2 regions of the Pseudoalteromonas sp. 1181_04 genome follow, and region 2 is predicted to be linked to the other one. Evidence: predicted binding sites of a transcription regulator. Region 2 holds the regulator's gene; the other holds the start of a gene.
The links. Region 2 encodes FliA, which starts transcription of late flagellar genes. Its sites were predicted from a motif close to CTAAAGNTNNNNNNNNNNNNGCCGATA; they were not measured.
Positions count from the first base shown of each region.

Region 1: FW757_RS19365 (flagellin N-terminal helical domain-containing protein) is a predicted target of FliA. The motif match lies at 1,861-1,887, and genes of this name have one in related genera.

Region 1 covers NZ_VXCS01000027.1:36,925-40,351, reverse strand. Annotated here, with positions in the region: gene FW757_RS19375 (flagellin N-terminal helical domain-containing protein) at 1-426, shown strand, start outside; gene FW757_RS19370 (flagellin N-terminal helical domain-containing protein) at 857-1,825, shown strand; gene FW757_RS19365 (flagellin N-terminal helical domain-containing protein) at 1,991-2,953, shown strand; gene FW757_RS19360 (flagellar protein FlaG) at 3,031-3,427, shown strand, end outside.
Region 2 covers NZ_VXCS01000020.1:66,247-69,673, reverse strand. Annotated here, with positions in the region: gene flhF (flagellar biosynthesis protein FlhF) at 1-612, shown strand, start outside; gene FW757_RS16830 (MinD/ParA family ATP-binding protein) at 605-1,465, shown strand; gene FW757_RS16825 (RNA polymerase sigma factor FliA) at 1,492-2,202, shown strand; gene cheY (chemotaxis response regulator CheY) at 2,243-2,626, shown strand; gene FW757_RS16815 (protein phosphatase CheZ) at 2,644-3,408, shown strand; gene FW757_RS16810 (chemotaxis protein CheA) at 3,423-3,427, shown strand, end outside.

The DNA of each region.
Region 1 (3,427 bases), on a different contig from region 2:
GGTATTGCAGGGGTTGCCAGTGCGGTAACAGGCGCAAGTTTAAGTGCTACAGCTGGAACAATTAGTTCGCAAGTAGGTTCATCAGCTGATGCTACAGGTTTTGCTGCGGTATTTACAGCAAGCGGCATAAGCGTATCTTCACAAGCGAATGCGCAAGCGGTAATGGCCGGCATGGATTCATTAATCGCGGTTGTTGATAAAAAACGCGCTGAGCTGGGTGCGGTACAAAATCGTTTTCAATCAACGATTCGTAACCAGTCAAATATTTCAGAAAACCTAAGTGCTGCAAAATCACGTATTAAAGATACAGACTTTGCGCAAGAAACTGCAAACTTAACAAAAATGCAGATTCTACAACAGGCTAGCCAAACAATTCTTAGTCAGGCTAATCAACGTCCACAGGCTGCATTAAGTCTTCTAGGATAATAGGTTGGAAATAGTCAATTAATTGACTAAGAATGTAGCGCCTTTGTTTAATGGGGTATTAACAAAGGCGCTGAAACGGATTGATAAAGCGGAGGCGCTTAAAAATCCTGTATTGTTCTAACATTTGTAAGAACATAATTGTTAAAGCACAAACTATGCCAATAGTAAGTGTTAGGCATACCCACTCTCAAACTTATCTTCAAAGGGCCTTATAGGCCCTTTTCTCGTTTTTTATAATTCAATGCAACTCTATCTATAAAGTTGGCCTAAAGATTGCTGAATACTTATTACGATTTAAATTAATCTGCAAAGTGGCAGTTTATTGCCCCCAGTCAACTTAACTTGACTGTAGTAACAGGTCACTTTGTCAAAATTCCACTCATTAAATTAAAGAGTGGCTTTAATTTGACAGATAAGAAGAGAGTTTATTATGGCTTTATTTGTAAATACGAATGTCAGCGCGCTTAATGCGCAAAGACAGCTTGAAAGAACTGGCAACGACTTAGATACTTCCTTTAAACGTTTATCATCTGGTCTGCGTATTAACAGCGCGGCGGATGATGCTGCTGGTTTACAAATATCGGATCGTTTGCAATCGCAAATCTTGGGTTTAAACCAAGGCAACCGTAATGCGAATGACGGTATCTCGCTGGCACAAACGGCTGAAGGTGCGCTTGATGAAATTACTTCTACATTTCAACGTATCCGAACACTTGCTCAGCAATCAGCAAATGGCTCTAATACAGATGAAGATAGGCTCGCTATCCAAGAAGAGATTAGACAGTTATCTGATGAGGTTAACCGAATTGCCACGGACACTACATTCGGTGGTCAAAATTTATTGGATGGCTCTTATTCTGCAAGCTTTCAGGTTGGTGCTGATGCTGTACAGACTATTGGTTTTAGTATGCAGTCTGTTGGCGATACAGCTAATTCTCTCGCTGCTAATGGTGGTTTTACTATATCAGGTGTTGCCGGTGTTGCTTCAGCCGTGGGTGGTAAAGCACTTTCAACGCTCGCAGCTAATGTAAGCTCAGTTGATGGCGCAACGGCATCAACAACATTAGATTTTTCTTCTGTATTTACAGCTGCAGGTATTAGTGTGTCATCACAAGTAAATGCACAGGCTGTGTTTGCGGGTATGGATTCTCTAATAGCGGTGGTTGATAAAAAACGCGCTGAATTAGGTGCGGTACAAAACCGTTTTCAGTCGACAATACGAAATCAAGCTAATATTTCTGAAAATTTAGCCTCTGCTAAATCAAGAATTAAAGATGCTGATTTTGCAATGGAGACAGCTAACTTAACTAAAAACCAAATTTTACAACAAGCGAGCCAAACAATATTAGGCCAAGCAAATCAAAGGCCTCAGGCTGCATTAAGCTTGTTACAGGGTTAAAATAGTATAACGTTGTTAAAAATTTATAAATAAAGCTAAAGTTTCCGTTTTATCTGACGATAACTGACTTAGAGAACTAAAAATCTAGGACTCTCAGTCTGGAGTAATAACAGGGTAGGGGTATCCCGTTGTTATTCTATTTAAAATGATAAAGCGGAGGCTATTATGGCTTTATATGTAAATACTAATGTGAGTTCATTGAACGCACAGCGCCAGTTGATGAAATCTGGTAACCAGCTCGATACATCCTTTCAACGTCTATCATCAGGTTTTCGCATTAATAGTGCAAAAGATGATGCTGCAGGCATGCAAATATCTAACCGTTTAACTAGTCAAATAAATGGTTTGAATCAAGGTAACCGAAATGCTAATGATGGGATCTCACTTGCGCAGACTGCTGAAGGCGCACTTGATGAGACTACGTCAATGTTCCAGCGTATTCGTACTCTTGCTCAACAAGCTTCAAACGGTTCAAATACAGATGAAGATCGTTTAGCAGTACAAGAAGAAATTCGTTCATTATCAGAAGAAGTAAATCGTGTTGCTGCAGATACAACATTTGGTGGTCAAAATCTACTAGATGGTTCATTCTCAGCTAACTTCCAAGTTGGTGCTGATGCTGTACAGAATATTAGCTTTAGTATGGCTTCTGTTGGTGGCACTGCAAACTCGGTTGCGGGTAATAATGGCTTTACTATGTCAGGTATTGCAGGTGTAGCAAGTGCTGTGACAGGTGCAAGCTTAAGTGCTACTGCGGGAACAATTAGTTCGCAGGTTGGTGCTTCAGCTGATAATACCGACTTTGCAACTGTATTTACAGCAAGTGGTATTAGTGTATCTTCTCAAGCTAACGCACAAGCAGTAATGGCAGGTATGGATGCAATGATTGCAGTAGTTGATAAAAAACGTGCCGAACTCGGTGCTGTACAAAATCGTTTTCAATCAACTATTCGTAACCAATCTAACATTTCAGAAAACTTGAGTGCTGCTAAGTCACGTATTAAAGATACTGATTTCGCTGCCGAAACAGCTAATTTGACTAAATCTCAAATATTACAACAAGCAAGCCAATCTATTTTGAGTCAAGCAAACCAGCGTCCACAAGTAGCATTATCGTTACTAGGCTAGACGGTTAATTAGGTCATTATTGAGATATTGTCTCGATAATGACTTATACTTTGTTTGTATTTTGAAGGAGAGCTACTATGGCTGACTTAGGTGGAATAATTAAATCGAGTGAAAACTTCACCGCTAATTCATCTTTTACAAATAAAAATGAGTTAAACGAAGCAAGTAAAAAAGCAACTGTTGAAAAAGCTGGTACAAAAATTGCTGGTAGAGAGCCCGCACTTGTTGATAATAGTCAGCAACTTGATTCTGAAAGTGAAAGAAAAGCACTGATCGACGAAGTGAAAGAAAACTTAGAGAAATTAAATAAATATATTCCTGTGACGGCAACAAATTTAAAATTTGAATTTGATGAGCAGGGTGATCCACCAATAATTAAAGTGTTTGATAAAACAAGCGAAGAAGTTATTCGTGAAATTCCAACTGAAGAGTTTAGAGAAGTTGCTAAAGCTTTAGATGAATTTGCCGATAAAC
Region 2 (3,427 bases):
ACCGTGGCAAAACTTGCAGCCCTTGGCGCACAAAAATATGGCGCAGATAAAGTTGCGCTTATTACCACTGATACTTACCGTATTGGCGCTTATGAACAGCTTGCTACTTATGGCCGAATCATCGGTTGTGGTGTAAAACAAGTTAAAGATGCCAATGAATTAGCAGAAGTTTTATATCATTTACGAAATAAGCGTCTAGTATTAATAGATACAGCGGGAATGAGCCAACGTGATTTACGTTTAACTGAGCAGTTAAATACACTAATGCGTAATCAACGTGTCGATATTCGCAATTATTTAGTGCTCAGTGCGACCGCACAAATTAATGTTTTACAAGAAACCGTAAGACACTTTAAGAAGGTACAATTAAGTGGCTGTATTTTCACTAAATTAGACGAATCATTAAGTTTAGGTGAGATTATTAGTATAGCGATTCAAAATCGCCTTCCAATAGGGTATCTTACTAACGGTCAGCGCGTTCCAGAGGACATTCGGGTCGCCAATGCAGAGAAATTAGTAAAAAAAGCAGAACAATTGTATTTAAAAAGAACAAAAGCACAACATTCACGACGCCAAGCAGTAGCGTCAAGCACAGTAGGGATGTATGATTAACACAGTATTAGATCAAGCAAGTGGCCTGCGTAAAATGAGTCAAAACAATAATAACGGCGTTAAAGTTATCGCTGTAACAGGTGGCAAAGGTGGCGTAGGGAAAACTAACGTCTCACTTAACACTGCGATTGCGTTGGGTCAGCTCGGAAACCGAGTGTTAGTACTGGATGCCGATTTGGGTTTAGCAAATTGTGATGTGATGTTAGGACTTAGGGTAGAGCGTAATCTATCTCATGTACTATCAGGTGAATGCGAGCTCGATGAAATTTTAGTTGAAGGGCCTGCAGGAATTAAAATAGTACCAGCGACGTCAGGCTCACAAAGTATGGTGGAACTTTCACCATCAGAACATGCTGGTTTAATTCGCGCTTTTAGTGAATTAAATACCGAATTTGATATATTAATTGTTGATACTGCTGCTGGTATCTCTGACATGGTATTAAGTTTTTCGCGCGCAGCGCAAGATGTCATGGTAGTAGTATGTGATGAACCGAGCTCAATAACTGATGCTTATGCATTAATCAAAGTATTGAGTCGTGAGCACGGTGTGTATAAATTTAAAATCGTTGCTAATATGGTGCGCAGCATGCGTGAAGGCCAGGAACTATTTGCTAAGCTCTCAAAAGTAACGGATCGCTTTTTGGATGTCTCAATGGAATTGGTAGCAACAGTCCCGTATGATGAAAATATGCGTAAAGCAACTCGTCGTCAGAAAGTGATTGTTGATTTATTTCCAAGTTCCCCAGCAGCAATAGCATTTAAAACATTAGCGACAAAAGCAGTTAAATGGCCTATACCTAATCAACCATCTGGTCATTTAGAATTTTTCATAGAAAAATTAGTAAACGGCTAACTATGACGGCATCGGTGAATAAAGCGATGGGATATCAATCGACACAAAATTTAAATGTGATTGTTGAGCGACATGCTTCCTTAGTCAAAAAAGTGGCTTGTCATTTAATCGCTCGTTTACCCGCGAGTGTGCAACTCGATGATTTGATTCAATCGGGGATGATAGGGTTAATTGAAGCATCAAAGAACTTTGATGCGACTAAAGGTGCAAGCTTTGAAACCTTTGCAGGCATTCGTATCCGTGGTGCGATGCTGGATGAAATGCGCCGAGGTGATTGGGCTCCACGCTCAGTGCACCGTAATAGCCGCAGAGTCGCTGAAGCGATTAGTGAGCTAGAAAGCAGCCTGAATCGAGAACCTAAAGACAGTGAAGTTGCTGAAAAACTTGATATTACGCTAGATGAGTACCATCATATTCTTAGTGATGTAAATTCAAGTAAAGTGTTAGGTATAGAAGACTTAGGGGTAGATGAAGATGTTATCACACCAGTGGGACATGATTTAGCACTGGACAAGCCCTTTAATAACGTTAAAAATGAACGCTTTAATCAATCATTATTAACAGCTATACAATCTTTACCTGAACGAGATGGGTTAGTATTGTCGCTGTATTATAACGATGAAATGAATTTAAAAGAGATTGGACATATACTCGATGTAAGTGAATCGCGTGTGAGTCAGATACATGGTCAGGCGATGATTAAGCTCAAAGCAAAAATCAATGACTGGATTAATTAGTAGTAAGTAAATATAGGTTCAGACCTCACCGGAGGATGTTTTGGATAAAAACATGAAAATTCTTGTTGTTGATGATTTTTCGACGATGAGACGTATTATCAAAAATCTGTTAAGAGATTTGGGTTTTACAAATGTACAAGAAGCTGACGATGGCTCAACAGCTTTACCGATGTTGCAGAATCAAGAATTTGATTTTGTAGTTACAGATTGGAACATGCCTGGCATGCAAGGAATCGATCTCTTGCGCGCTATTAGGGCCGATGACAGCCTGAAACACATTCCTGTTTTAATGGTAACAGCAGAAGCTAAAAAAGAACAAATTGTTGCTGCTGCACAAGCTGGTGTTAACGGTTATATCGTTAAACCATTTACAGCTGCAACACTGAAAACCAAATTGGAAAAAGTGTTTGAGCGTTTAGGTTAAATAAATAGGAGAGGCTTATGTCAGCACCTGCTGCGCCTCAGATCAGTTTAGAACAAGCCCGTCAGCTTGTGGTTTACCTTGAAAACGGTGAACAAGATAAAGCTGATCAGTTAATTATTGATGCGGCGTCAAAAGAGCAATCAGAATTATTTGCCGAAGTAGGCAAACTTACGCGTCAGCTTCATGATGCGTTGAAAAATTTTGAGCTTGATACACGTTTAGCTGATTTGACCAAAGATGCACTACCCGACGCGAAGCAGCGTCTTAACTATGTTATGGAAATGACCGAAAACGCTGCTAATAAAACCATGGATGCTGTAGAAGCAAGTTTACCCATTGCCCAACAGCTTGCAGATGACATTTCAGACATTAAACCCACTTGGGATCGTTTAATGAATCGTGAAATCGAGCTAGGTGAATTTAAAACACTTTGCCATAGCTTAGATAAGTTCATGAATAGCTCGCAAACTAAAACGGATGAGTTGCAAGGACTCATGACCAATGTGTTAATGGCACAAGATTTTCAAGATTTAACCGGTCAAGTGATCCGTCGGGTTATCGAGCTTGTTAGAGAAGTCGAAGACAGCTTGATCCACTTGTTGACAGCATTTGGCAGCCAAGATGATAGCGAAACAAAAACAATAGCACCAGTCATTGAAAAACCGCCTGCTGAAAATACACTTGCAGGCCCTGAAGGGCCAATTATTGATAAAGAATCTCGTGATGATGTTGTCTCAGGACAAGATGATGTTGATGATTTATTATCAAGCTTGGGCTTCTAAGAGGAGAAAACTGCATGAG